2 regions of the Nocardia sp. NPDC049935 genome follow, and region 2 is predicted to be linked to the other one. Evidence: riboswitches for the same ligand, from Rfam matches in the RefSeq annotation. Region 2 holds a riboswitch; the other holds the start of a gene.
What was found. A riboswitch is a leader RNA that binds a small molecule or an ion and turns the genes downstream of it on or off. The one in region 2 is predicted to bind cobalamin.
Positions count from the first base shown of each region.

Region 1: it holds a riboswitch for cobalamin, as region 2 does, so the genes downstream of both, metE (5-methyltetrahydropteroyltriglutamate--homocysteine S-methyltransferase) here and ACZ6SF_RS29250 (ABC transporter substrate-binding protein) in region 2, are expected to answer to the same signal.

Region 1 is NZ_JBVJHV010000007.1:343-15,200, forward strand. It holds partial or broken gene ACZ6SF_RS24870 (pyruvate carboxylase) at 1-1,994, opposite strand, end outside; cobalamin riboswitch at 2,241-2,378, shown strand; gene metE (5-methyltetrahydropteroyltriglutamate--homocysteine S-methyltransferase) at 2,546-4,813, shown strand; gene recG (ATP-dependent DNA helicase RecG) at 5,113-7,383, opposite strand; gene ACZ6SF_RS24885 (DAK2 domain-containing protein) at 7,427-9,175, opposite strand; gene rpmB (50S ribosomal protein L28) at 9,480-9,671, shown strand; gene ACZ6SF_RS24895 (GNAT family N-acetyltransferase) at 9,762-10,319, shown strand; gene ACZ6SF_RS24900 (enoyl-CoA hydratase/isomerase family protein) at 10,316-11,101, shown strand; gene ACZ6SF_RS24905 (alpha/beta fold hydrolase) at 11,109-11,972, opposite strand; gene ACZ6SF_RS24910 (hypothetical protein) at 12,023-12,250, opposite strand; gene ACZ6SF_RS24915 (uracil-DNA glycosylase) at 12,287-12,970, opposite strand; gene ACZ6SF_RS24920 (thiamine-phosphate kinase) at 12,982-14,070, opposite strand; gene ACZ6SF_RS24925 (DUF3515 domain-containing protein) at 14,121-14,759, shown strand; gene ACZ6SF_RS24930 (D-alanine--D-alanine ligase family protein) at 14,769-14,858, opposite strand, start outside.
Region 2 is NZ_JBVJHV010000009.1:142,785-157,642, forward strand. It holds gene ACZ6SF_RS29230 (LLM class flavin-dependent oxidoreductase) at 1-598, shown strand, start outside; gene ACZ6SF_RS29235 (ABC transporter ATP-binding protein) at 564-1,949, opposite strand; gene ACZ6SF_RS29240 (ABC transporter permease) at 1,946-2,740, opposite strand; gene ACZ6SF_RS29245 (ABC transporter permease) at 2,737-3,678, opposite strand; gene ACZ6SF_RS29250 (ABC transporter substrate-binding protein) at 3,687-5,342, opposite strand; cobalamin riboswitch at 5,360-5,539, opposite strand; gene ACZ6SF_RS29255 (hypothetical protein) at 5,633-5,956, opposite strand; gene ACZ6SF_RS29260 (lipase family protein) at 6,303-7,706, opposite strand; gene ACZ6SF_RS29265 (hypothetical protein) at 8,019-8,354, shown strand; gene ACZ6SF_RS29270 (nitroreductase family protein) at 8,431-9,099, shown strand; gene ACZ6SF_RS29275 (cryptochrome/photolyase family protein) at 9,104-10,585, opposite strand; gene ACZ6SF_RS29280 (AraC family transcriptional regulator) at 10,731-11,543, opposite strand; gene ACZ6SF_RS29285 (NAD(P)H-binding protein) at 11,634-12,515, shown strand; gene ACZ6SF_RS29290 (MFS transporter) at 12,586-13,971, opposite strand; gene ACZ6SF_RS29295 (hypothetical protein) at 14,019-14,231, opposite strand; gene ACZ6SF_RS29300 (AraC family transcriptional regulator) at 14,417-14,858, opposite strand, start outside.

The sequences.
Region 1 (14,858 bases), on a different contig from region 2:
GCCACCTCCGCGACCGCGGTACCGGTCTCACGGACCGCATCGATCGCCGGCCGCATCTGATCCACATTGTTCAACGCGTCGAAGATCCGGAAGATATCGATCCCGGTCCCGGTCGCCTCGGCTACGAACGCCCGGGTGACCCGCTCCGGGTACGGCGTGTAGCCGACGGTGTTACGACCCCGCAGCAGCATCTGCAGACAGATATTCGGCACCGCCTCACGCAACGCCGCCAACCGCTCCCACGGATCCTCATACAAGAACCGCAACGCCACATCGTAGGTCGCCCCACCCCAGCACTCGATCGACAACAGTTCCGGGGTCAGCCGGGCTACGTGCCCGGCCACATCCAGCAGACCATTGGTCCGCACGCGGGTCGCCAGCAGCGACTGATGCGCATCACGGAAGGTCGTATCGGTGACCCCGACCGCCTTCTGCTCCCGCAACGCGGCCGCGAACCCCTCCGGCCCCAACCTCAGCAACCGCTGCCGCGAACCATCCGGCGGCGGCACCGACAGATCGATCCCCGGCAGCTTGTCATGCGGATACACCGCCGTCGGCCGCGCACCATGCGGCTTGTTCACCGTCACATCCGCCAGATAATTCAAGATCTTGGTGCCGCGGTCGGCGGGCTCACGGGTGGCGAGCAGTTCCGGTCGCTCGTCGATGAAGGAGGTGGTGATCCGGCCGGCGGTGAAATCGTCGTCGTCGAGCACCGCCAGCAGGAACGGGATATTGGTGGTGACGCCGCGGATCCGGAACTCCATCAGCGCGCGCCGCGCCCGGGCCACCGCGGTCGGGAAATCCCGGCCGCGGCAGGTGAGCTTGACCAGCATGGAATCGAAGTAGGCGCCGATCTCGGCGCCCAGGTTCGCGCCGCCGTCGAGGCGGATACCGGCGCCGCCGGGCGTGCGGTAGGCGGTGATGCGGCCGGTATCCGGGCGGAATCCGTTGGACGGGTCTTCGGTGGTGATCCGGCACTGCATCGCCGCACCGCGGATCGTCACCTTGTCCTGGCCGAGCCCCAGATCCGCCAGGCTCTCCCCCGCCGCGATCCGCAGCTGCGACTGCACCAGGTCCACATCGGTGATCTCCTCGGTCACCGTATGTTCCACCTGGATCCGCGGATTCATCTCGATGAACACATGATTACCGCGCTCATCCAGCAGGAACTCCACCGTCCCTGCACAGGAATAGCCGATCTGCCGGGCGAAGGCCACCGCGTCCGCGCAGATTTTCTCCCGAAGTTCCGGGTCCAGATTCGGCGCCGGCGCCAGCTCGATCACCTTCTGATGCCGCCGCTGCAGCGAACAGTCGCGCTCGAACAGATGCATAACATCGCCGTGCTGGTCGGCCAGAATCTGCACCTCGATATGCCGGGGATTGATCACCGCCTGTTCCAGGAACACCGTCGGATCACCGAACGCCGACTCGGCCTCCCGCGACGCCGCCTCGATCGCCTCACGCAACCCGGCCGGCTCCGCCACCCGCCGCATACCGCGCCCACCACCACCGGCCACCGCCTTCACGAAGACCGGGAACCGCATCGACTCCGACGCCGCCAGCAATTCCTCGACATCCGCGGACGGCGCACTCGAATCCAGCACCGGCAGCCCGGCCTCGCGGGCCGCCGCGATCGCCCGCGCCTTGTTACCGGCCAGCTCCAGAACCTCCGAGGAGGGTCCGATGAAGGTGATCCCCGCACGCGCGCAGGCGGCCGCCAGATCCGGGTTCTCCGACAGGAACCCGTACCCCGGGTAGATCGCATCCGCGCCCGCGGTCTTCGCGGCCTCGATGATGGCCTCCACCGAGAGGTAGGCGCGGACCGGATGGCCCTGCTCGCCGATCTCGTATGCCTCGTCGGCCTTCAGGCGGTGGACCGAATTGCGATCTTCGTGTGGGAAGACGGCGACCGTTCCGATGCCGAGCTCGTACGCCGCGCGGAAGGCTCGAATGGCGATCTCGCCACGATTGGCAACCAAGACTTTCGAGAACATTGACCCAACGTACCCGGCGCCACATCCAGCTTCGACAGCGAAGTCCACTTCACGGAATCTTCACAAGGGCGTATGGCAAGCCTGCGAAGACTTGGTCATCGGGCCGTCACAAACATCACGGCGGACCACGATGCCGGGATGGCGTGCGCCCGGGCTATGGTAGGAGACGCAGCTGGTCCGCCGGCCGGACGATGAGGAGCCCCGAACGTCCGGGTCGGCGTCGAAGCCCGCCACCGAGCGGGTGAGAGGGAATCCGGTGGAAATCCGGAACTGTCCCGCAGCGGTGAGCGGGAACGACCGCCGTCATGAGCACTGGGCGCACGGCCTGGGAAGCGACGGCCAGTAGGTCGGCCTATCGGCCGGTGCCCGTGAGTCCGAAGACCTGCCGGTTGTACCGGGTACGCCGTACCCGGTGACCACCGCCTCGTGGATTGGGCGTTGCGGTCCACCAGTGCTGACACGTCCCGTTCATACGGGAGATTCGGGGTCTCATCGGTGCCGCGCGTCCGCGGAAGGCGTTGGCAAACCGAACTTCAGTACTGGAGAACACCGTGACTGCTATTTCGCAAAGTCCGTTCACCGCGACGGTCCTCGGCCTTCCCCGGGTGGGGCCCCGCCGGGAACTCAAACGCGCCACCGAATCGTACTGGGCGGGGCGTATCGATGCCGATCAGCTGCACGAGACCGGCCGTACGCTGCGCCGCGATCAATACGCCGAACTGCAGGCTGCCGGTCTGGACTCCATCCCGGTCGGCACCTTCTCCTACTACGACCAGATGCTCGACGCGGCGGTACTGCTCGGTGCGTTGCCGCCGCGAGTCGCCGGTATCGCCGATCCGCTGGACCGCTATTTCGCCGCGGCGCGTGGGAACGATTCGGTCGAACCGCTGGAGATGACCAAATGGTTCGATACCAACTACCACTACCTGGTCCCCGAGATCGGTCCCGACACCACCTTCACGCTGAACCCGGACGAGGTCCTCGCCCAACTGCGTGAGGCGATCGAACTCGGTGTTGCGGCGCGACCCGTCGTTATCGGGCCGGTCACCTTCCTGAAGCTCGCCAAGACCTCCGGCGGCGCCGGGCTGGATCGGGTGGACGAACTCGTCCCGCTGTACCAGGAACTCCTGCGGCTGCTGGCCGAGGCGGGCGCGGGCTGGGTGCAGCTCGACGAACCGTCACTGGTCACCGATCTCACCGACGACGAGCTCGCGACCGTCCGCCGCGTCTACACCGAGCTGACCGCACCGGCCGACCGGCCGGCGATCCTGGTCGCCACCTACTTCGGGCATCCGGGCCCGGCACTGGCCGCCTTGGCCGCCACCGAGGTCGAGGGGATCGCGGTCGACCTGGTCGCCGGCACCGACGTGTCCGAAGTGGCCGCTGTTCCGGCGCTGGCCGAAAAACTGCTGGTCGCGGGTGTCGTCGACGGCCGCAATGTCTGGCGCGCCGATCTGGACAAGGCGCTGTCGACACTGGCCACTCTGCTGGGGTCGGCGAAATCGCTGGCGGTCTCGACGTCCTGCTCGCTGCTGCATGTGCCGTATTCGCTGGCGGTGGAGACGCAGCTGGACGACGCGCTGCGGTCCTGGCTGGCGTTCGGTGCCGAGAAGGTCGCCGAGGTGCGGGTACTGGCCACCGGCCTGATTTCGGGCACCGAGGCGGTCACCGCGGAACTCGAGCAGGCCCGGGCCGCCGCCGCGAGCCGTCGCTCCGATCCCCGGATCAGCAACGGCCAGGTGCGGGCGCGGCTGGCCGCACTGGGTCCGGACTCCATCCGGCGCGCACCCGCCGAGGAGCGGCGGACCCTGCAGCAGAACCGGCTCCAGCTGCCTCCGCTGCCGACCACCACGATCGGCTCCTACCCGCAGACCTCGGCGATCCGGCTGGCTCGCGCCGCACTGCGCAAAGGCGAGATCGACCAGGCCGAGTACAACCGGCGGATGCAGGCGGAGATCACCGAGGTGATCGCCCTGCAGGAGAAGCTGGAGATCGACGTGCTGGTGCACGGCGAACCGGAACGCAACGATATGGTCCAGTACTTCGCCGAGCAGCTCGACGGTTTCGCGGCCACCGAACTGGGCTGGGTGCAGTCCTACGGCACCCGCTGCGTGCGCCCGCCGATCCTGTTCGGCGATGTCACCCGGCCGACGCCGATGACCGTCGACTGGATCACCTTCGCGCAGTCGCTCACCGATAAGCCGGTCAAGGGGATGCTCACCGGTCCGGTGACCATCCTGGCCTGGTCGTTCGTCCGTGACGACCAGCCGCTGGCGGATTCGGCGAAACAGGTCGCCCTGGCGATCCGGGACGAGACCGTCGACCTCCAGAACGCCGGTATCCGGATCATCCAGGTGGACGAACCGGCGCTGCGCGAACTGCTCCCACTGCGCAAGGCCGACCAGCCCGCGTACCTGGACTGGTCGGTGAACGCGTTCCGGCTCTCCACCTCCGGCGTGGCCGATTCGATCCAGATCCACACGCACCTGTGCTACTCGGAATTCGGTGAGGTGATCGACGCGATCGCCGGACTGGATGCCGATGTGACCTCGATCGAGGCGGCCCGGTCGCATATGGAGGTGCTCGACGACCTCAACGCGGCCGGATTCGACGCGGGCGTGGGACCCGGTGTCTACGACATCCACTCACCGCGGGTGCCCGGCACCGAGGAGATCACCGCCTCGCTGCGCGCCGCGCTGAAGGCCGTACCCGCGGACCGGCTCTGGGTGAACCCCGACTGCGGTCTGAAGACCCGCGGCCCGGCCGAGGTGGAGGCCTCGCTGCGCAATATGGTCGCCGCGGCGCGGGCCGTGCGCTGACGAAATGACAACCGGTCCGGGCCGTGACGGCCCGGACCGGTCAGCCCTCCCCAGCGTCGGGTTCCCGGCGTCTGGCACGCTCCGCCGCGCATTCCGGGCAGCGCCGCGTCATCCGCAGCACCGGCCGGACCCGCGGCTGCGAGGTCGTCGACAACCGCCGTACCGCTCGGCACCCCTGCTCCGATTCCATCTACCCGACCCCTTCCCCTCGGCGTTACCTGTGCCAGGTTTGACGCCGGTCACCACACCCCGGTTCCCCTGTGCCGCTGCCTTTTCCGGCGTACGCGACCCGGAGGCGGTCAGGATTTGGCCAGGTATTCCAGGCGCTCGGAATCCACCGCCGCGTGCATCATCGCCGCGAGCCCGGGATGGCGGGTGAGACCCGGATCCTCGGCGACCACCGCGCGGGCGAGTTCCTGCGCCGTGGAGATGACCTCCAGATCGTCGAGCAGAGAGAGCAGCCGCAGCGAACGCGCCGTCCCCGACTGCGCCGAACCCAGCACATCACCCTCGCGCCGCTGGCGCAGATCGAGCACCGACAGCTCGAAACCGTCGGTGGTGCCGGCCACCGCTTCCAGTCTCGTCATCGCCGGCCCGCCGGGAGCCGCGTCGGTGATCAGCAGGCACAACCCGGGATGTTTCCCACGCCCGATCCGGCCGCGCAGCTGATGCAGCTGGCTCACCCCGAAACGGTCCGCGTCCACGATGACCATCACCGTCGCGTTCGGCACGTCCACGCCGACCTCGACCACGGTCGTACAGACCAGTACATCGATATCGCCGGCGTTGAAATCGCGCATCACCTGGTCTTTCTCATCGGAGGGCAACCGTCCGTGCAGCAGCCCGATCCGCAGAGCCGCCAGCGGTCCGGCACGCAGCCGGTCGAACACGTCGAGGACGGCCTGAGTGCTGGGCGGTTCCTTGTCGGCGCCCTTGCCCTTCGATTTCCCGCCCCGGGCGCCGCCGCCCTCCTCGTCGTCACCGATCCGCGAACAGACCACGTAGGCCTGGCGGCCCTGGCCGACTTCCTCGGTGATCCGCTCCCACGCCCGGTCCACCCAGTTGGGATGTACCCGGCGCGGGACCACCTTCGACGCGATCGGCGACCGGCCGCGGGGCAGTTCGGTGAGGGTGGAGGTCTCCAGATCGCCGAGTGTGGTCATAGCGATGGTGCGCGGGATGGGAGTGGCGGTCATCACCAGCAGATGCGGGGAGTTGCCCGCTTTCGCCTTGGCGCGCAGGGCGTCCCGCTGCTCGACGCCGAAGCGGTGCTGTTCGTCGACCACGACCATGCCGAGATCGAAGAATTCGACCGCGTCCTGGATGAGGGCGTGCGTGCCGATCACGATCCCGGCGTCGCCGGTCACCGCGGCGAGCAGCGCCTCGCGTTTGGCGGCGACCGGCATGGACCCGGTGACCAGCGTGATCCGGGTGGCGTGCTCCGCCGCGCCCAGCTCCCCGCCCTGCCCCAGATCACCCAGCATCGTGCGCAGCGACCGGTAGTGCTGGGCGGCCAGTACCTCGGTGGGCGCCAGTAGCGCGCACTGCCGTCCGGTATCGACGACCTGCAGCATGGCGTGCAACGCGACGATCGTCTTACCCGATCCCACCTCGCCCTGCAGCAGCCGGTGCATGGGCTGCTCACGGGACAGATCCGCGGAGATCTCATCGATGACCTGCTGCTGTCCGGCGGTGAGGTCGAACGGCAGCCGCTGCTCGAACGCGGCGGCGATGCCGTCGGCGCGCGGCGGGCAGGGCGGGGCGATCCGCGCCGACACCTCGTGCCGGCGTTCGGCCAGCACCAGTTGCAGGGCCAGCGCCTCGTCGAAACGCAGCCGCTCGCGCGCACGTTCGATATCGGTCTTGTGCTCGGGCAGATGGATGAGCCGCAGCGCCTCCCCGACCGGCATCAGCGCCCGTTCGGCCCGCAACTCGTCCGGCAGCGGGTCGGTGAGCGGGTCCAGCTGATCGAGCACCTGGCGTACGCAGGCCAGGATCTCCCAGCTCTGCACTTTCGCGGTGGCCGGATAGACGGGCAGGTATTCCCGTTCGAAGAACGACATGTCCACGCCGTCGGAGCCCTTGGCGCTCTGCGCGATCCCGCGCAGGTCGCCGCCGCCGCGCACGGTGGTCAGCGCCGGTTCGTCGTCGCCGGCCTCGGGCAGGATCAGATAGCCGGGATGGCTGAGATTCCACTGTCCGGGCCGCCAGTAGGTCACCGTTCCCGACATCATCGCCCGGGCGCCCTGGCGGACGGCGTATTTGACCTTGTCCCCGTTGAAGAACGTGACATCCACACCGCGGCCGGCGCCGGTGTCGAGCACCACCTTCAGCAGCGAACCGCGGCGCTGCCGCATCGGCCGCAGTTCGGCTTTGGTGATCCGGCCGATCACGGTGATATGCGCCCCGTCCTCCGGCGCCTCCTCGGTGAGCGGCTGTCCCTGGGTGGCGTACCGCAACGGGTAGTGGCGCAGCAGATCCTCCACGGTCCGCATATCGAAGGCGTCGGCCAGCGACCCGGCCGCTTTCGCGCCCAGGACATGATCGAGCCGATCGCTCAGTGTCGCCATCGCGATACTCCCGTCACCGTGGGCACCCGCGTCTGCCGGATGCTCATTCCACCCCGATCTGTATCAGGTCACCGTGCTGCCCGCCGGAATACACCGTGACCTCCACACCGGGGAACTCCGCCCCGATATGGTGCGCGAGACCGTCGGCGAGACCGTCCGGGGCCTGCGCGCCGACCAGCAGGGTCACCAGTTCACCGCCGAGCCCGAGCATCCGGTCCAGCAGGATCCGGCCCGCGGTCCGGGTATCCGCGTCGATCACGACCACATCATGGCCGACCAGGCCGAGACCGTCGCCCGGCCCGCAGGTTCCGACCATGGTGAGGGCGCGCTCGCGCGCCCGGCGCAGCGCTCCCCAGCGGGTGGCGGCGGCGGCCTCCGACATCGCGAAGGCGTCGTCGACGGCGATCCGGGACCGGTCGTGCACCGCGAGCGCGGCCAGTCCCTGCACCATGCTGGCGCTGGGCAGCAGCAGCACATCGCGGTGCGCGTCCCGGGCGGCCGCGCCGACGGCGACCAGTTCCTGCGCGGGCAGGGCGCCGTTGGGCAGAACGAGCACCTCGCGGTGCGGCAGCCGGCGGATCGCCGCGAGCAGCGCGGCCGCGCGCAGGGCGGGTTCGGCGCCGAGCACCACCGCGCCCGCCGCCTCGAACAGCGCGGTGGCGCCGGTTCCGGCGGCGACCGCGAGCACACAGCGGTCGGCCGGTTCGGCGGACCGCCCGGAGCTCGGCCGGGACCGGTCCCCGGTGGCGCGGACGGTGGACCGGGGGTCCCCACCGCACGGGACCCCGGCACGGCCGCGAGCGGCCGGCGCCTCGTGCGCCACACCGGGTCGCGCGGGCGGTGCGGTTTCCGTGAGGTACTCGATGCGGATATCCGCCACCCGGCCGGCGGCCGACCCCGCCTCCACCGCCGCCCCGGCGTCCGCACAGTGCACATGCACCGACCAGCCGCCGTCACCGTCGGCCGCGACGACCACCGAATCACCCAGATCGTCCAGCCGTGCGCGCAGATCCGCGGGCGAGGCGGCCCCGGTGATCCGGTACATCACCTCGTAGCGCGCTTCCTCCGGTACCGCCCGCGCCCCGGCGCGCGGCGCCACGGGGCCCCCGTATTCGCCGCGTGCCGGGGCCGCGCCGGTGAGCACCGCGACCATCTCGTCCAGCAGCACCAGCAGACCCCGGGCGCCGGCGTCCACCACACCCGCGTCACGTAACACGTCGAGCTGGTCGCGCGTCTCCTCCAGCGCCCGCCCGGCGCCCTCGGCTCCGGCCCGCGCCGCGGCGGCGAGATCGGCCCCGCGGGATCCGGCCGCCGCGGCCCCGGCTCGATCCAGAACGGTGAGAATCGTGCCCTCCACCGGGCGGCTGAGACTCTCGCGCACCAGCACGGCGGCCCGCAGCAGGCCCGCCCGGTAGGCGGCGGCGGTCAGCTCCGGACCGCTCGTCGTCTCGGCGAGACCGCGTAGTACCTGCGCGATGATGATCCCGGAATTGCCCCGCGCGCCCGATACCGCACCCCGCGCCAGCGCCGCGGCCGCCCGGCCCGCCGCTATCGGCGCACCGGGCCCGCCGGCCGCCCGGTCCGCCTCCGCGACGGCGGCGCGCAGGGTCGACAGGAGATTGGTTCCGGTATCGGAATCGGGCACCGGGAAGACATTGAGCGCGTCGATCTCCCCGCGCCGCGCCTCGAGACCCGAGACACAGGCCCGGCCCCACCGCAGCAGACCGGCGCCGTCGAGCCCCGTGACGCCGGGCGCGGTACCGTCGGATACGCCGTCCGTACCGTCGTTCACCTGCCGGGCCTCGGCCACCGCCACCTCGTTCCTCACCAACGGAATCTCCCGGTCGCCAGGTTAGCGGGACCGGCCCGCTCCCTCGGCACTACCGGGGCCCGGACTCCGGGCGCGGCGCCGGGCGCATCGGCCCCGGTTTGGAGTATGAATGCGGGTCGGGCTACCCTTGCAGGGTTGCCTGGCGCGACCGTGACACGGTCTGCGCTCTCCGAGCCCGGTGTTCGGCAGGCATGACGACCTTGTTCTCGGATCGACCGCTGTACCGGTGGCAGATCCCCACCATGACATGAAGGAGTTCGCGACTATGGCTGCCGTCTGCGACGTCTGCGCCAAGGGCCCCGGCTTCGGTAAGTCGGTCTCGCATTCGCACCGGCGCACCAACCGTCGCTGGAACCCGAATATCCAGACCGTGCGCGCGCAGGTCGCCCCGGGTAACACCCGCCGGATGAATGTGTGCACCTCGTGCCTGAAGGCGGGCAAAGTCGTCCGCGGCTGAGCGCTGCCGGACCGTCCGCCGTCGCGGCGGACCCCGTAGACCTTCGAATACGCTTCGCCCCGGCTCCCCCACGGGAGCCGGGGCGAAGTCGTGTCCGCGTTCGGGCCGGTTCCGGCCGCGGCGGGTCCGCGGATGAGCTCCGGGCCGCAACCCTGGACCATCCTCCCCGCCGGCCCGGTCCATGCCCGGGCCCTGGCGGCATGCAATATCGCCTGCTGGCGTGAGGCCTATCACGGCCTCGTACCCGATCACCTGCTCGACGCGTTCGATGTGGACCGCAGCGCCGCGAGCTGGGCCCGCGCCGCGCGCCGCCACGACGGTTCGATCCTGATCGCGCGGATCGGCGCGGAGGTGGTCGGATTCACCCGATACGGCCCGCCGCAGGAGCACCCGGCGGTCGCCGACCGCGAACTGGCGGCCATGTACGTCCGGGCCCGCTGGTACGGAACCGGGCTCGCGCATGCCTTGCTCGGCGCGGTCCTGGAACCCGGCCGGTCCTGTTCACTCTGGGTTTTCGACCGCAACCCGCGGGCCCGCGCGTTCTACGCGAAATACGGTTTCGCCCCCGACGGCACCGAGCGGTCCGAACGCTTCGGCGCCGCAACCGAGATCAGGATGGTGCGCCCGGCAGTAATGTCTGGGCCATGAGCACCGAAGCAGAATACGTCCGGATCGATGACGGGGTCCTGGAGATCACCCTGTCCACCGCCGCCAAAGGCACCTCGCTGGATTTCGCGGGAGTGGCGGCGGGTACCGCCGCGCTGGAGGCGCTGAAACCGGAGGTGGGTGCCGTACTGCTGACCGGTGCGGGCCCGAACTTCTGCGCCGGCGGCGATGTCCGGGATTTCGCGGCCGCCGAGGATCGTTCCGCCCACCTCTACAACCTGGCCGACACCCTGCACGTGCTGGTTCGCGCTCTGGACTCCGCGCCGGTTCCGGTGGTCGCGGCGGTACACGGCTGGGCCGCGGGCGCCGGAATGAGCCTGGTCTGCGCGGCCGATATCGCGATCGGCGGTCCGGGCACCAGGATGCGGCCCGCCTACCCCGGTGTCGGGCTGAGCCCGGACGGCGGGATGTCCTGGACCCTGCCGCGCCTGGTGGGTGCGGCCAAGGCCCGGGAGATCCTGCTCACCGACGCGGTACTCGACGCCGCCGAGGCCCAGCGTCTCGGCATCCTGGCCCGGATCGCCGCCGACGACGACGCGGTGCTCGGCGCGGCCCGCGAGCTGGCGCGCACCCTGGCCCGCGGCCCGCGCGCCAGTTACGCCTCCATCCGGACCCTGCTGAGCGATTCACCGAACGCGACGCTGAGCGAGCAGCTCGACGCCGAACGCGACGCCATCGGCGCCGCGGCGGGTAGCCCGACCGGCCGGGAAGGCGTGGACGCGTTCCTCGCCAAACGCGCCCCGGATTACTCCGGCCTGGCCTGACGGCACCTCAGCGCGAGGTCAGCACGAATTTCGCCACCGCCTCGGTGAAGGCGTCGTTGTCGTCACCGGCGGCGGTATGCGCGGCATTGCCGATTTCGACGATCTCGGCGTGCGGGACCAGGGCCTGGAATTCGGCCGCGCCCTCGGCGCTGACCACATCGGACTGCAGTCCGCGGACCAGCAGCACCGGGATGGTCAGCGCCCGCGCGGTGCCGTCGAGGGTGCGCGCCATCTGGTCCGGATCGGCGGATTTGTCGCCGAGGATGCCCGGATCCCAATGCCAGTACCAGCGACCGTCGCGTTCGCGCAGATTGCGCAGCAGGCCGGTATTGGATTTGGGGCGCGGCCGGTGCGGGAGATATTCGGCCACCGCGTCGGCGGCTTCGTCCAGGGTCGCGAAACCGTCGGGGTTCTTGCTGAGGAAGGTGAGGACCCGGTTCACGCCTTCGGGTTCGGGGCGGGTCACGATATCGACGAGCACCAGCGCGGAGATGGCCTGCCCGCCCGGTGCCGCGGTTGCCAGCAGGCCGGTGATACCGCCCATACTGGCGCCGACCACCACCGCGGGTCCGCCGCCGAGTTGTTCGAGGATCGCGATCACATCGCCGACCATGGCCTCGTAGCGGTAATCGCGATCCGGCGCCCACTGGCTGTCGCCGTGACCGCGGGCGTCGAGTGTGACCGCCCGGATCCCGGCCGCGCCGAGCTGGGCACCGGTCTGTTTCCAGGAGTGCCGGGTCTGGCCGCCGCCGTGCAGGAACAGCACGGGAGCGCCGTCGGAGGGGCCGTATTGGTCCGCAACGAGCTCGATCCCGCCCACGCCGCGCAATCGCAGCCGGACGGGATCGAGCAGATTGTTCGCATTACTCACGATTTTCAGCATCGCAAATATGCGGACGTTACGCCGTATGAACGGACAAATCAGCAGTCCAGATCCATGGCGCTGAGGGTCCGCTGGAACAGGCAGGCGCCTTTGGCGTTCACCGAGGCCGAGATCGTGGACGATCCGTTCGAGGTGAAGTCCTCGGCGACCGGGGCGGTGACCGGGGCCGGCTCCAGCCGCAGCGGGGCGGCTCCGGCAGTCGCCGCGGCCCCGCCCGACAGGGCGGCGCCCAGTGCGAGCGAGGCGGTGATGCCGCGCAGTTTCATGGTGTGCTCCTCACTTGTTTCTCTTTCGACGCCCGGTCAGGGCAGGCGCCAGTCCACCGGCTCGGCGCCGAGTTCGTCCAGGAGTTCGTTGACCCGGGAGAACGGACGCGAACCGAAGAATCCCCGCGACGCCGACAGCGGTGACGGATGCGCGGATTCGATACAGGGCACCTCGGCCTGGGTCAGCGCCGGTTTCAGCGAGGCCGCGTCCCGGCCCCACAGCACCGCCACCAACGGCTCGTCCCGGGCCACCAGGGCCCGGATCGCCTGTTCGGTGACCTGCTCCCAGCCTTTACCGCGATGCGAGGCGGGTTTTCCGGGCGAGACCGTCAGCACCCGGTTCAGCATCAGGACACCCTGTTCCGACCAGGGGCTCAGATCACCGCACGCGGGCGTGGGATGGCCGAGATCCTTGCTGTATTCGGCGAAGATATTGGCCAGGCTGCGCGGTACCGGCGAAACATCCGGCGCCACCGAGAAGCTCAGCCCCATCGGGTGGCCCGGGGTCGGGTACGGATCCTGGCCGACGATCAGCACCCGGACCTGCTCGAACGGATGCCCGAAGGCGCGCAGCACGTTCTCCCCCGAGGGTAGATACCCGCGACCCGCGGCGTTCTCGGCACGCAGGAATTCGCCCATCGCCGCGATGCGATCGGCCACCGGCTCCAGCGCTTTCGCCCAGCCCGGATCGATGATGTCCGCGAGTGGTTTCGTGCCCATGACCGCACAACCTATCGTGACCGGTCCGATTTCGCCGAGTCCGTCCCCGCGAAGGCTTCCCAGCCCGTGGGACCCTCGTATCGGACACCGTCGACCGTAACGCCCTGACCGGCCTCGATACGCCCTATCGGGGTCCAACCGGGTGGCGGCTCCGCTCCGGGCGGCCAGACGCCGGCGAACACATGGTCCTCGCCGCCGGTCAGAATCCATTGCCGCGCATCGGCTTCCAGCGCGTCGGCGCAGCGCCGCAGCGCGGGGTCGGCCAGTGCGCCGAATCCGATATCGACCGCGACTCCCGACGCGGCGGCGAGATGCCCCAGATCGGCGAGCAGTCCGTCGGAGATATCGGTGAGCGCGACGGGCGCGTGGCCGTCGCGGATCGCGGCGCGCACCAGATCGTACGGTGGCCGCGGCGCGCGATGCGCGGCCAGCGCCCGTTCCGTCTCCGCGGTCTCCGCGACCTCCGGTGCCGTGAGCACGGCATATCCCGCCGCCGACCAGCCCGGGCTGCCGGCGATCGCGACCGTGCCGCCCGCCCGCGCGCCGGACCGGGTGAGATACGCGTCTGCCAGCGGATCGCCGAAAGCGGTCACCGAGATCACCCAGTGCGGGCTGCGCACGATATCCCCGCCGGCCACCGAACCACCGGCCCGCGCGGCCTCGTCCCAGAATCCGTCCGCCAGCCGCAGCACCGCCTCGGCCGGGCAGTCGGCGGGGATCCCCAGCCCGATGACGTAGCCGGTGGGTTCCGCGCCCATGGCGTAGATATCGGCGGCGTTCTGCGCGATCGCCTTGCGGCCGATGTCCTCGGGACTCGACCAGTCCAGCCGGAAATGCCGGTCCTGGATCAACATATCGGTGCTCACCGCGTAGTGGCCGCGGGCGGCCGTCACGACCGCGGCATCGTCGCCCGGGCCGAGCCGGACCGCCGGTCCGTGGGCCCGGCCTGCGTTGATCCGGGCGATGAGGGCGAATTCGCCCATCTCCGCGACCGTCGGTCCTGTACTGATCGTGCGACCCTTCCTCGCTCGCCGCCGCCGCGGTCGCCCGCCGCTCCCCGCCCCGCTCCGGACCGACGGTACCCTGTGCCCGGTGACCAGGCGCGGCGGCCGGATGCCGCGCCGGCCGTTCGACGAAAGGACCGCCGAGGATGCCGGGGACATCGCCGGACCGGGACGCCGATTCCCCGGACGCCGACTCATCGGGGCGGACCGAGCCGTCCGAGCCGGAGAACTCGACCGAGCCCGCCGGCCGTACCCCGTACCCGCCCGCACTGATCGCCACCGCGGTCGCACTGCCGGTGGCCCTGGTCGTGGGTGTGGTCGTCGCCGCGGTGCTGGTCCTGCGCAGTCCGTCCGAGCCCGACCCCGTGGCGCTGGGCCCGGTCCCCGCGCCCGCGGCCGACGGTCCCGCCTGTACGGCGCTGGTCCCGGCACTACCCGCCGATATGGGCGATTTCACCCGCGCGACCCTGGTCGATCCGGCGCCTCCGGCGACCGTGGCCTGGCAGCGCCCCGAGGGCGGCGAGCCCATCGTGCTGCGTTGCGGACTCGACCGGCCGCTGGAGTTCAACCGGGCTTCCGCGCTGCAGATCGTCAACGGGGTGCAGTGGTTCGAGATCCGTGACGACGCCGCGGCCACCGCCACCTGGTTCGCCGTGGATCGCGAAACCTATATCGCGCTCACCGTTCCCGACGGATCCGGTCCGACGCCGCTACAGGCGGTATCGGACACCATCACCGCGCATCTGCCGGCCCGCCCGATCGATCCGGGCGAACTCCCGAACTGACCGAGGAGGTCAGCGCAGCCCGACGCCCCGCGCCAGCGCCGTATCGATCAGCGTGGTGAGCAGTTCGCTGTAGGCGATTCCCGTGTGCTCCCACATCCG
Region 2 (14,858 bases):
GCACGAGCGGTTCGGTGACACGCTGCACCGGCTGCGGGAACTGCTCGATTCCGGCAGCGGCCTGGTACCGCCCGCACCGGGTCTGCGGGACCGGCTCTGGATCGGCACCGCCTCGCAATCGGGGTTCGCACTGGCCGCCGAACACGATATGGGCGTACTGGCCGGCCGGACCTCGTCACCGCGGGGGCCGCGGGACGAGATCGCCGCCGCCCGGGTAGCGGAGTACCGCGCGGCCCAGGTCGCGCGGGGACGGGCGCCACGGGTGGGTGTTTCGCGGTCGGTGCTGTGCGCGGGTAGCGCGGCCGAGGCGTTCGGGCATATGCGGCCCGGGATCGAGCGCTGGGTGCGGGTCGCGGCCGACGCCGGGCGCTTCCCGGCCGGTTTCTCCGCCCGCGACTATGTCGATCTGGGGCATTGCTATCTGGGCTCCGGCGCCGAGGTCGCGGGAATGGTCGCCGGTGACGCGGTCGCCCCGGCCGCGACGGATTTCCTGTGCAATGTGCAGCCCGCGGCGCCGGATGCGGTGGCCGTGCGCGAAAGCCTGCGGCTGTTCGCGGAGATCGTTATTCCGGCGTGGCCCGATCCTCTCCGATCCTGACCACGGTGTCCGCGATGCGGCGCAGGCTGCGTTCCGCGTGCGAGACCAGCACGATCGCCAGGCCCGCGTCGGCGAGATCGCGGAGCAGGCCGAGTATCCGGTCCGCTGTGTCCTCGTCGAGCGACCCGGTGGGTTCGTCGGCCAGCAGCAGCCGGACATCGCCCACCACGGCCCGCGCGATCGCGACCCGCTGCGCCTGGCCGCCGGACAACTCCCGAGGCCGGCGGGTGACCGGTAGCTCGCCGAGCCCCACCCGCTGCAGTGCGGTTCGGGCGATCGCCCGGGCCTCGGCGTCGGGCAGCCGGTCGCGCAGGCGGGGTACCAGCGGTTCGGTGAGGCTGCGGTAGATCGCGCGGTGCGGGGCGAGGCTGCCGACGGCGTCCTGGAAGACGATACCGGCCTGCCCCGGTGGCGGCGGCCCGCTCGCCCCGTCCCACCGCACCGATCCGGCGCCGGGGGGTTCGATTCCCGCGAGCAGGCGCAGCAGCGTGCTCTTGCCCGCCCCCGAGGGTCCTGCCACGCCGACGATCTCGCCACGCCGAACCTCGAGATCGGTCGGCGCCAGTCCACCGCCGGCGGGATAGCGCCTGCTGATCTGCTCGGCGCGCAGGATCGGGTCGCCGCCGGGCGGTTTCGAGACCGGGGCGGCGACGGGTTCCGGCGGGGGTGCGGCCGCCGACTCCACCAGGGTGCCGCCCGTGGCCACATAGACGCGGTCCGCGTAGCGCTCGACCAGTGCGCGGTCGTGACTGACGATCAGCACCGCGGTGTCACCCGCCGTGAGCGCCGCCATGACGCGGTGCGTGTTGGTTTCGTCCAGGGCGTGGGTCGGTTCGTCGGCCAAGAGCAACGGCGGCGTCAGAGCGCGGGCGGTGGTCACCGAGGCGCGTTGCAACATTCCGCCGGACCAGGTGAACGGGCGCCGGCGCAGCCGTGGCTCCGGATCGGTGATGCCGAGGGCGGTGAGGTCCGCGGCGATTCGGCCGGGGGGCACCGGGCGGCGCCGGATCCGCCAGCCCTGCGCGATATTCGCCCCGACACTCAGCAGGGGGTCCACGGCGCCGAACGGGTCCTGGCCGATATAGCCGACAACGCTACCGCGCAGGCGCCGGAAATCGCGTTCGGTGCGACCGGACATATCGACCCCGTCGATCCGGATCGTGCCCTCGACACGGGCGGTGTCGAGCATGCCCAGCAGGGCGCGCAGGAGGGTGGTCTTGCCGCTACCGCTGGGACCCACGACGGCCACCGTCTCGCCGCGGCCCACGGTGAGCGTGATATCACGCAGTACCGGCGCGTCGTCACCGTAGGCGACGGTGAGGCCGCTGACCTCCACGATCGGGATACTCACCGGACCGCTCCCGGGCTCCCGCGGCCGCGCAGTCCTTCGGCGATGAGGTTGGCGGCGGCGGCCATCGCCAGGATCGCGACCGAAGGGGCCGCGAGCAACCACGGTGCGGCGGTCAGGAAGCGGCGGGCATCGCCCAGCATGGCGCCGAGTTCGGCTTCCGGCATCTGCACTCCGAGCCCGAGGAACGACAGTCCGGCGAGCGAGACCACGATCCCGCCGAGCCGGAGCGTGGTGACGATCGCGAACGGCGGCAGGACCGCGGGCAACAGGTGACGGAAGACGATCGCGGGCCTGCTCACTCCCGCGACCCGGGCCGCGATCACAGACGGGCGGGTTCGGGTTTCCAGGGTCAGCGCCCGCGCGATCCTGGCGTCGGCGGCCCAGCTCGAGATCACCAGCGCGACCAGCAGGTTGACATAACCGGGCCCGAACAGGCCGACGACGGCCAGGGCCAGCACCAAGCCCGGGATGGCGAGGACGATATCGATCAGCCGGGTGGCGGCCCGGTCGAGCCGACCGCCGTAGATCCCGCAGCACACGCCGGCGAGCAGGCTGATGGTGGCCGAACCCGCCAGGACGAGAAAGGCCGACAGCATCGACAGCCGCAGACCGTGCACGATCCGCGAGAACTGGTCGCGGCCGTACTGATCGGTGCCGAGCCAGTACTGTGTGCCCGGCGCGACCAGCTTGTCCAGGTAATGCGGTTCGTTCGGCGGGTACTGGGCCACCAGTGGGCCGGCCACCGCGAGCAGCACCAGAAGTCCGAGCACCACCGCGCCCGCGCGGGTCATAGGTCCACCGCGATCCGCCGGTCGATCACCGAGGAGATCAGGTCGGCGCCGACACTGGTCACGACGTAGGTCGCCGCCGCGAACACGGTGAACGCCTGGATCACCGGCAGATCCCGGTTCCTCACCGACTCGACCACATAGCTCCCCAGCCCCGGCCACGTGAACACCGTTTCCACCACGGTCGCACCGCCCACCAGCACCGCGACTCCGACGGCGAGCGCGTGCAACGACGGGACGGCACTGTTGGGCAGCCCGTGCCGCCACAGGAGCCGCCACCGGCCGGCGCCACGAGCACGCAGCACCTGGGCGGCCGGGCTGTCCAGGAACGCGAGCAGCTCGGCCCGTAACAGCCGCGACCAGGTATCGGCCAACCCGACGGCCAGACAGATCGCGGGCATCCACACCTGCCGCCAGCTACCGTCGAGTGCTGCCTTGCCGATGCCGAATCCCACCACGAAGACTTGGATCAGCAGCAGCGCGACCACGAACCCGGGCACCGACGCGAACAACAGCGCGAGGCCGCGTGTCCCGTGGTCGGGCCACCGTCGGGCGAACTGCGCGGCGGCGATGCCGAGTGCGGCTGCCAGCACGAACGCGAGCAGCAGCGCCACCGTCGCCAGGATCAGCGTGGCCGGCAATCGGTCGATGAGTTCCTCGGCCACGGGGCGTCCGGAGGCGAAGGAGATTCCGAAATCGCCTCGTAGCAGGCCCCACAACCAGTGCGCGTACTGGGCGGGCAGGGGCCGGTCGAGATGCAACCGCTGTTCGAGTTCGCCGAGCTGCGCGGGAGTCGGTTCGGGGATTCCCTGCGCCACGAGGATCATCCGGGCGGGGTCACCCGGAGCGAGCGGCATCAGCATCCAGATGAGCACACTCGCCCCGAGCAGGGTGATCACGGCCTCGGTCACCCTGCGGCGGGCGAGCGCTGCCACACGCACGACCGCGACTACCTGCCGGTGCGGCTGGTGATGTGCCGGCGCACATTCGACACCGGGTAATCGGCCCACTCCGGCCCGGTCACCACCGTGAAGTACTTGAAGGTGCCCGCGACGACATAGGCCTGGTCCGCCACCAGGATCTGCTGCGCGCGTTCGAGGAGCTTGTCACGGCGCCCGGGATCGAACTCACTGCGCAACTGTCGGCCGATCGCGTCGATCTCCGGATTCGCGACGCCCTGCGCGTTCGACGAGCCCCCGGTGGTCCACCGCACCAGATACGGCTGGATCGGATCGGCCGTGCCGGACAGCGACCCGCTCAGGGCGACCGAGGATTCCCACGCCGCGGGGTCGCTCTTCACCTCGGCGGAATCCTCCGCGTTGACGATCCGCAGCTCGAACCCGGCCTTCGCCACCTGGTCCTGCATCGCGATGGCCACATCGTTGGTTTCGGGGCCCTGGGCCTGGGTGATGAACCGGACCACGAGCTTGCGCCCGTCCTTCTCCCGTACTCCGTCGCCGCCACGGACCCAGCCGGCCGCGTCCAGGAGCCGGTTCGCGGTGTCGAGGTCGTGCACCTGGTTGTCCACCGCGAACGACATCTCCCGGGGGTACAGGCCGGCGGCCGCCTCGAACTGGCCGTTACCGACATCGGCGGCGATTCCCGCGTAGTCGATGGCGGCGGTGAACGCCTTGCGCACCGCGGCATCGGTGAAGATTCCGGCCTTCAGATTCATCTCCACCAGCAGCGACTGCAGGGCCGAATCCGACGACAGGATATGCGTATCGGGATTGCCCTGCAGCTCGAGCTGCGCCGAGGTGGACGGATAGAACGCCATATCCGCCTCCCCGCTGCGCACCCCGGCGAGCCGGGCCTGCTCATCGGGAACGACGCGGACCGTGATGCCCCGCAACGGCGGGACGCCCTCCCAATGTCCCGCGTAGGGGTCGAGAACCAGGTTGTCGGGCGTCCACTCGCTGATCGCATAAGGGCCGGAGTAGGCGCCCGCGCCGACGATCTTCGCCGAATCACCGCCCGCGGCCTCCACGGCGGCGACATCGTAGATCTGCAGCGAGTTGTCCCGGGCCGCGAGCGCCGCCGGGACCATCGCGTTCGGCCGCGGCGTGGTGATCACCACCTTGTCGCCCTCGGCCTTCGCCGTCGTCGCCGGATCCAGATAGACCTGGGCGGCCTTGGACCGGGAGATCTGCCGGGTCAGTGCCGCCGCGACGGCCGCCGCGTCCACCGGTTTGCCGTTCTGGAAGGTCACGCCCTCGCGCAGACTCACCACCCAGCGGGTGTCCCCGTCGCGCGAAACGTCGCGCGCCAGCCAGGGCTCCACGGTTCCCGATTCGCCGACCTGCAGCAGGTTCTCGGCGACGCCCCAGTCGAACAGCCAGTTCGTGCCGGTCCCGATCGGATCGAGACCCGCGATCTTGTACGAGTTGTAGATGGTCAGGATGCCGTCGCCGGACTCTCGCAACTGGTGCGCGACCGCCGCCGCGTCCTCGCCCGTGTCGTCGGCCGCGCATCCGGTGAAGACCATCGCGGCGGCCACCGCGGTAGCCAGTACGCCCATCCGGGAGAAACGATGCCGGCGCGGTACGGGGGCATGGTCGGGTAGCCGCTCGGCACGACGCCGGGCGCGGCGAGTGAGCACTCGCATCTTCATCCTCGTGAAACTCGGTCCTGAACTGCGGGGCAGGTGTCCTGGCTCCCGGATCAACACTCGCCTCCGGCCTTCCAACCCAGGGAGGTCGTGGCCATCGGATGAAGGTCTGCTACTCGGTCACAGTTGCGGGACAGCCCCGGATTCGCACCGGTGTTCCCTGCTGTGAGGAAACTTAGCATCCCTTAAGAAAAGCGATCCGGGCTGTCGTGGTCGTGGTCTCCCCGCCCTGCCACGCCACCGGGTGATGCGGCTCTCCGACGGGCCCGGTGGCGTGACGGTGCGTGTCAGTAGACCGGAGTGCAGGGGTTCGGGATCGCCGATCCGGAGGCGAGGTCGCAGACCCCGCTGGTGAGCGCCTGGAAGGGGGTGATCACGAGGAGCGCGAGGATCCCGAAGATATCGCCCCGCTGGATGGCCCCGACGGCCGACTGCGCGGCGGTCGACCCGGTGTCCAGCATCGACGAGCCGGTCCCGGTCTCGGCTACGGCATCCGGCGTGGCCTGGGGAGCGGCCGTCGCGCCGGCGGCGGTACCCAGGAGGCAGGCGGCCGCGATCGAGGTGGCGGCTACACCGGTCTTCAGCACCTTGGGCATATTGGGTCGATCCATCGTCCTGCGCTCCTCGTCGAGTCGAAACAGTATCGCCCGGCGGTTCGCAGCCGGGCGAGAATCAACACTAACTTATCTGGCGTAGGTTCGGGGGAACTCGGCCTGGAAGGCCGAATGGAGATCTGGTGAACGACGGCGCTGTGAGTGCGATTATTCGTTGATCGGATGTATGTCCTCCACGAATTCAGGGCGGTTGTGGAAGGGACGACGGTGGGCGCGTTGGCGATTGTTGTGAGAATAGCCATAAACATGAATGCTGGTGGTGCGGGATTACCGGACATGCGGGAAGCGCCGTGGAGTAGCGTGGCATCTCGCGGCGAGCCGGTCGGAAGCCGGTTCGCCGGTCTCAGCATTCGCTGGTCGCCGGGATTCCGCGCAGTCGTTCGTCCAGCCAGAGCACAGCCTCGGGGTATCCGAGACCCGCCGCGATGATGTGCTCGCCGAGCACGCTGCGGTAGACGGCGGTGACGCCGAGCGCGCACTGCTCGCGGAAGAGGTTGCGCGCCCCCTCCGCCGGAATCCAGAACTCCTGCTCACCGTTGTAGATGTAGAGCGGCGTCGCCGAGGCGAGGCCCGTCATCCGGGTCACGTCGTAGATATCGCGAGCGAGTGCCGAGCGCAGGGGGTCGGCGATGTTCGCGCCGATATCGATCGGCAGCAGCAGGATTCCGGGTAGCGCGAAAACGCTGATGCACTGGTCTTTCATCGGCGAGGTGGAGACCCACTGGGCGAGGTGGTTCATCCGGGCCAGGATCTCGGGCCGCTCCCGCGCGATGCCGAGGACGGCCCCCATGAACACCCCCGAGGCCAGATTCGCGTTCATACTGCCGGCCAGGATCTCGTAGTCGGCGGGCACCCCGCCCAGCGCCGCGCCGGCCATTGACGGCGCGAGCTCGGGTGCGTAGCTCTCGATCAGTTTCACCGCGCCGTGGGTGGCGATCGCGCCGCCGGAGTACCCGGTCATCGCGAACCTGCTCGCGCCGAATTCGCCGGACCGCCAATTCCGCACCGCGCGAACGGCGTCGAGCACCGCGTGGCCCGCGACATAGGGTTCGGCGTAGGCCATCCGCGGGCCCTCGTGATCCGGGATGAGCACGGCGTAGCCGCGTAGTGCGGCCAGGTGGGTGGTGGGTGGGACGAAATCGGTGAACGCGCTGTCGGCCAGCGAGAAACCGTGCGCCAGTGTGTAACTCGGGGTGCAATGCCGGCCGAGCGCATCGATCGGGAGGTTGTTGACCACTACCGGCCGGGCTCCGGGCGCCGGTGCGGCGGTCGCCGGAATCACCAGGGTCGCCGTGGCGAAGGACGGCCGGCCGTGCGCGTCGGTGGTCCGGAATTTCAACAGCACCGCCTGCCGGATCGGTACGACGACCAGCGGCGCGGCCGACGCGGTGATATCGCGGACCTCGATCACCGCGCCCGGGACCAGACCGGCGAGGTCCGGCGGCCACAGATCGAATATCGGGTCGCCGGTCGGCGCGGGGAGCACCGCCTGACGCAACGCCGCCAGTTCTGGTGCCAGATCGTGGGTCTCGTCCGGTGCCCGATCGGGTACCGGCGCGATCGCAGGCGGCGGAAGCACCTGGTCGATCCACTGCTGAATGGTGGGCAGCACAGCACCACTCGTCTCCGCGGGGAGCGCCGGTAATCCGGGCAGCGGGATCCCGGGCGCGGGCTGGGCGGCGGCCGGGCCGGTGAGCAACGGCACGATGAGCAACAACGCGAGAGTGCCGGCACGCAAACATCTCATGGCACACGCCCCTGGGTGCGAGATCGATCCGCCTGACACCCGGTGATATGCGGCTTCACCTGCGCCGTTATACCGGCGTCAGGTACCCAGATTACGCAGCCGCGGGCGAGTTACCGTGTTACGTCACACGATCGAGACGACCTGCGACCGATTCGAGACAACCGGGGACCGCGGCCGGGTATCTCGCGCCGAATCGCCGTCCTGTCCGGACATCCCGATTGCGCGGGGCCGTGCGTCTACCGTGGCGCCGTCCCGGTGCCGAACCGCCCGGGACGGTGCCCATTTCAGTGCGTGGACAATCGAGGGAGAGAGATGACAGTGTTCCGCAGCGCGGTCGCGGCCGGTGCGATCGCGGTATCGGCCGGACTCCTGTACGCCGGACCGGCGCTCGCCGCACCGGACAACGGCCAGATTCTCGAATGCACCGAGCAGTCGGTCGACTACTCCGCATTCCGCACGTGCATGTCGCAGTACAGTTCGCAACGCCTGACGCCCGAGGAACAGAAGCTGTCCGACGATATCGATCGCGCGACGAGCGAATGCCGGGCGGAACTCACCCAGTTCAACCAGGACGGCCCGGGCTGTGCTCGATTGCGGGACCTGGACCCCCGGGCCGCAGACGCGTTGGGTGCCAACGACGGCGGGTAGCGGCGGCGCACGGACGGGCGGGCCCACCGGCGGTACGGCTCTCGACATCTCCGGGCCCGTCGAGTAGACCGAGAGAATGCCCCAATCGAGTGACGATGTCTGGGAAGTGCTGTCGACCGCACGGTCGATTCGCAGATTCACCGACGAACCGGTCGACGACGCCACGCTCGAGCGTTGTCTGCAGGCCGCGACCTGGGCTCCGAACGGAGCGAACGCGCAGCTGTGGCGTTTCATCGTCCTGGACGGGGCCGAGCAGCGCGCCGCTGTCGCCGAGGCGGCCCGGATCGCCCTGGAATCGATCGAATCGATCTACGGGATGACCAGGCCCACCGACGACGATCACAGCCGCGCCGCACGCAACAACCGGGCCACCTACGAGTTGCACGACCGGGCCGGCGAGTACACGTCGGTGCTGTTCACGGCGTTCAAGAACGATTTCTCCTCGGAGTTCCTGCAGGGCGGGTCGATCTATCCCGCCCTGCAGAACTTCTATCTCGCGGCGCGTGCGCAGGGGCTGGGCGCCTGTTTGACGAGCTGGGCGTCGTACGGCGGTGAGCAGGTGCTGCGCGAATCGGTCGGTATTCCCGATGAGTGGTTCCTGGCCGGGCATATCGTCGTCGGCTGGCCGCGCGGACGGCACGGGTCGGTGCGGCGGCGGCCGCTGACGGATGTGGTGTTCCGCAACCGCTGGGATTCCGAGCACGCCGATATCACCTTCGGCCGGGGCGCCCGGCCCAGGGGATAGCCGCTCACGGCGGGGTGTCGCCGAGTTTCCGCTGTTGCGCGACGAGTTCGTCCAGATCGGTCAGCCGGTGCAGGCCGGCCAGGGGCCGCGACATTCGCCGGTTACCGGACAACGCGTCTTCGTTGCGCGACAGGAAGTACCAGTAGCCGGCGGTGAAGGGGCAGGCGTCCGGGCCGACCCGCCGATCGGGGCGATACCGGCAGTCGCCACAGTAGTCACTCATCCGGTCGATATACGCGCCGCCGGACGTGTAGGGCTTGGTGGCGAGGAGCCCGCCGTCGGCGTGCTGTGACATGCCGAGAACGTTGCCGATCATCACCCACTCGTAGCCGTCGACGAAACAGCGATGGAACCAGTCGGCGACCGCGGCGGGCCGCCAGCCGCGTTGCAGGGCATAGCTCGACAAAACCATCAATCGGGGAATGTGGTGCACCCAGCCGTGCTCGCGGACGTCGGCCAGTACCCCGCGCAGGCAGCGGGCCTCCACCGCGTCCGCGTCGAGATCGGCGAACCAGCCGGGAAGCGGGCGGCGGGCCGCGAATTCGTTGCGGTGGCGATACTGCCGGCCGAAATGCCAGTAGGAATGCCAGATGTAATCGCGCCAGCCGATCAACTGCCGGATATAGCCCTCGGCGCCGGCCAGTGGCACCCGCCCGGCGCGATACTCGTCCTCCGCGGCGTACGCGCATTCCAGCGGGTCGAGCAGTCCCAGATTCATCGGCGCGGAGAGCAGGCTGTGCGCCATCCACGGATCGCCGGCCAGCATGGCGTCCTCGTGCGGGCCGAAGTGCGGGAGTCGTTCCCGGAGGAAATGCCGCAGGGCCGCCCGCGCCTCGCCGCGGGTGACGGCGAATTCCCGCGGGCCGTCGTTGCCCACGAAGGATACGACGCCGTCGCGCTCCCAGCGGTCCAGATCCGCGCGTACCCGGTCGTCGATCTCGTCCTCTTCCGGCCACCACGGTGGTGGTACATCGAGCCGGACCGACTTCGGCGGCGGTTCCCGGTTCTCGGTGTCGAGATTCCATCGGGACCCGGCGGGTTGTGCCCCGTCCATCAGCAGGTCGAAGCGGCGTCGCGCGTCCCGGTAGAAGTCCTCGAGGAGCAGACCCGACCGGGAACGCGCCCATTCCTCGAAAGTGGCGTGGTCGGTGGCGAAACCGCGGGCGGGCAGGACCTCGACCTCCGGTAGCGATCGTACGAACCGGTCGGCCGCCCAGGATGTCGGCCGGCATACCGTGAGCCGGTCCGGAACCCGGTCGAGCGCCTCCCGGTAGGTATGGGTGCGGAGGAAGAGCGCCTGGTCACCGAGTTCGGCCGCGCGGTGCCGCAGTGCCGACAGCACCAGATGCGCCTTGCGCCGGTGGAAGCGGCGGCGCCCGAAGACGGCACGGGACTCGATGAGCAGGACCGGCTGGTCCGGGGAATCGAGGAAATGCGGGCCCAACTGGTCGGCGAAACACCATCGCCGCGGCTCACCACGTGTCATCTGCGGTCCTCCGACAGCTCACGACAAGAGTGTGGGAAGGCTGATCCGGACGATCGAGGCTAACCGGGTTCGGGGGGCCCGCACGCGCGCCACGCCGCGAATGCCGAAGGCCGGGGACCCTGTCGGTAGAAGGGTGGGGAATCGGTCAGGCGTACATCGACGGCCTGCACGGTTCGACCGGCAGCCGGGCGCCACCGAGGAACGAGCCGGGGGACACCCGCATCAGGGCGCGGAATTCGGCGTTCATATGGGATTGGTCGTAGTAGCCGGCACCGGCTGCCAGGTGCGACGACGGCGATGTTCCGAGGCGTGCTACGAGTCGCCGCACCCGGTCGATCCGGGTGTAGTGCTTGGGCGAGACACCGATCCCGGCGCCGAAGAGGTTTCGAAGCTGACGTTCGCTCACCGCCAGGGCATGGGCCAGCGTGGGAATACTCGGGGCACCCGGTCGGGCCGATACGGAATCGACAGCGGTCCGGAGCAGGTGCCGGTGCTGCCGCTGGGTCGGCGTCTCCCGGATGCGCTGTGGTAGCCGCTGTTCGAGATAGGGGAACAGCTCGTCCGGACCCAGCTCTACCAGGTCGGCGGCGAGCTGCGCGGCCGGCCCCGGCAAATCGGCCAGGCGGACGACCCGGTCGGTCAGATCTCCGGCGGCCACCCCGAGCAGCGGGCCGGTGGCGCCCGGAGCGAGCCGTAGCCGCAGACAGCCCAGCGGTTTCTCCGCCGCCGCATACGTCGCTCTCGTCCGGGGCCCCAGGACGAGGGCGTCGCGCGGGCCGTGGTCCTCGGTGCGCAGCACGATCATGGTGACGGCCTGGGGAATATGCGCGAAGGGCAGGCGTGCGTCGCGCACGGTCGGAATACGGCCGAGTTCGGTGAGCCAGGGGCGCAGGGTCGCGGGGGCTGGTGCGGTGGTCTCGACGAGATCGGTCGTCACGGGCGACTGGGGCCGCGGCATGGTCACTCTTCGACTGTAGGCAGGTCAGGGCGATCGCGCTGTGCCGAAATCTCCTATCGGCCCGGGCTGCGGGAACGGCACGATACAGCGATGATCGTGATAACCGGTGCCACGGGCACCATCGGCGGCGAACTCGTTCGTATCCTGACAATGCGCGGCGCGAAAGTTCGTGCCGTGACCCGGAATCCGGATGCGACCCGGTTCCCGGGCCGGGTGGACGTCGTGCGCGGAGACCTCGCGGATGCCCGGGAAATGGAAGTCGCGCTGGCGGGCGCCGAAGCAGTGTTCGTCCTCGGCGTGCTCGGCCCGGAGTATATCGACGCGGATCGGGCGCTGATCCGGGCCGCTCGGGATGCCGGGGCACGCCGCATCGTGAAACTGTCTGCGATCGGCACCGGCGATCCCGGGCTGGGCCGGGTCGGCACCTGGCATCTGCCGGGGGAAGAAGCGGTCCGGGACAGCGGTGTCGACTGGACCGTGCTGAGACCCAGCTCCTTCGCCTCGAACACCCTCAGCTGGGCGCCTGCCATCCAGGCCGGCCGCCCCGTCTCGAACCTGACCGGGTCGGGCGCGCAGGGCGTGGTCGATCCCCGTGACGTCTCCGCGGTCGCGGCGGAGGCACTGCTGTCCGCCGCGCACTCCGGTCGCGTCTACACCTTGACCGGCCCCGAACTGCTCACCACATACGACCAGGCCGCCACCCTGGCGGCCGCGCTCGGGCACCCGGTCGAGGTAACCGATATCGGGGCGGACACCGCCCGCGAACATATGCTCGCTGCCGGAGCCACACCGGAATTCGCCGACGGTGCGCTGGCCGGCCAGGCATTCGCGGCGGCCGGCGGAAACGCGGTGCTGACCGATGATGTGGCCGCGGTGCTGGGCCGACCGGCGCGAACCTATGCGGAGTGGGTCGATGACCACGTCGCGGCATTCGCCCGGGAACCGGCGGAGGGCGACTGGCGGGCGTACTGAATCCGCGCGAGGACCCGCCCACTGCCGTCCGGAACCGGGACGGCAGCGCTCGGCGTATATCGACGCCGGATCAGTGCCCACGCACCTCGAGGGGTTCGCGGCCGGATTCGCCTACCTCGGGCGCCTCCGACCGGCCGATGCCGGACGGGTACAGGCGCCTGCCGGTGAACAGGGCGACGATCGCGGCGAGATACACGAGCGGGGCGAGCCGCAGTGCTTCGAGCAGGCCGATCCGGTCCGCGAGGAGGCCGATCACGAAGGGGCCCAGTGCCAGGCCCAGGACATTGTTGGCGACAGTGAGGGTGCCGAGTGCGGACGATCGCACCGTGGGATGGGTGAGCGACGCCACGATCGCGGCGCTGGGACCCGAACTGCCCGCGGCGAAGAAGCAGCCGACCGCGATCAGAATCAATTGCGGAGCGCCGGCTTCGAGCCGGAACCCGATGCCCAGGGCGATCAGCGAGAGCACGCAGAAGGTGATCGCGGCGGACCATTTCCGGGCCGGATCACCGCGGCCGACCCGGTCGGTGATCATCCCGCAGACGATCATGCCGATCGCGATCAGCAGCACGAAGACCGAGGCGATCGTCCCGGCCTTGTCGGGGTCCATCTCGTAGTAGCGGTTGAAGAAACTGGGCGACCAGGCCAGCATGACCGCGGCGGTGAACATCTGCAGTCCGCCACCCAGATAGGCGCACCACAGGGCCGGGTCGGTGAACAGGCTCGATACGGGGGCGCGGGGAGTGCCGAGTCCGGGTTCGGCCGTATCGGGAACCGGGTCGGCGGTGTGGTCGGCGAGACGGCGTTCGGTGACCACCACCCGGAACGCGGCCACCAGGATGAGACCCAGCACCGCCATCGCGGCGAACGACCAGCGCCAGCTCAGATGCACCGCGATCACCGCGCCGACCGAGACGCCCACGACCGAACCGAAGGATCCGCCGGCCATGAAGGCGCCGCTGAGTGTGGAGTGGACGCGAGGTGCGAAAACACTGAGCACCACCGCGATACCGACGCTCCCGTACGCGGCCTCGCCTACGCCGACGAAGAAGCGGGCGGCCAGCAGTTGCTCGTAGTTGGCGGCGATCGCGCACAACAGCGTCGCGGTGCTCCAGAGGGCGGCCATCAGGGCCAGGGATCTCACCCGGCCCCAGCGATCCGCCAGCAGGGAGAGCGGCAGGGTGAGCAGTCCGACCATCAGCGCGACGATGCTGGTGAGGGAGGCGAGCTGGGAATCGGTCAGGGCCCATTCGGATTCGAGGAACGGGAACACCGCACTGAGGACCTGCCGGGACATGTAGTCGGAGAGCAGCAGCCCGAACGCGAGGGCGAAGACGACCCACGGATAGATCGCCGAGCGGCGGCGCGGGCCGGGACGAGTGGCCCCGGGATCGGTGGTGCCCGGCCCGGCGGGCCCGCCGGGCGGTGTGCCGATCGTGGTGGGAGGTAATCCCATGGAGACTCCTGGAGGGGACGGCGGGGGTGCGGTGGGAGCGGCCGGCGTCACGAGGCCGCGCGGCGCGCCTCGAACGCCTCGAGTTCCTCCGCGAGGATCGGCACGCCGAGGTTGCCTCCACGCCGCAGCGGGATGTCGTTCATCGCCATGAACTGCTCGGTCCATTCCGGATCCCAGCGGGACAGGGTGTCCCACAGCGGGTTCCAGTTCCCGTCGCTGCGCATCCGGTCGATGGTCGGGGTCGGATCGGGGTGTGTCATGCGGCACTCGTTTCACGTGCGGGGCGATTCCGGGCCGAGAGGAAGACGGCGCAACCGGAAGTGGCGTGCATCACTTTATGTGGACTGTGACGCAGATAATTACCCTGACGGGACCGAGTTCTATCCATTTCGGGACACACGGCGGTGCCGGTACGTCTCGGTCCGGAGAACTCGGACGACGCGCGCTACCGCTCAAGCTGTTTGCGCCACTCGCGCGGACTCATGCCGAACTGCTGGTGGAACCACCGGGAGAAGCTGCTCGGCGTGGAGAACGCGAGTAGTTCGGAGATCTCGGTGAACGAGTAGCGGCGGCCGGTGACCATCCGCTTCGCGAGCTCCACGCGGGTCGAGTCGAGCACCGCGGTGAAGGTCAGTCCCGCCCGGCTCAGGTGCCGGTGCACGGTCCGCCGGTCGACGCCGAGGCTGCGTGCCACCTGATCGACCGAGCACCGGCCGGTCGGGAGCAGGAGCTCGATGAGCTCGCGCACCCGGGAGACGATCGTGGACTCCGCCGGCACCGCGAGGGTGTCGAGGAACTGCTGTGCGTACGACCGGAGCAGGGGGTCGGAGAGCCGGTTCGGTTCGTCCAGGTCGCCGGTGTAGACGACGATCCCGGAGTATTCGCCG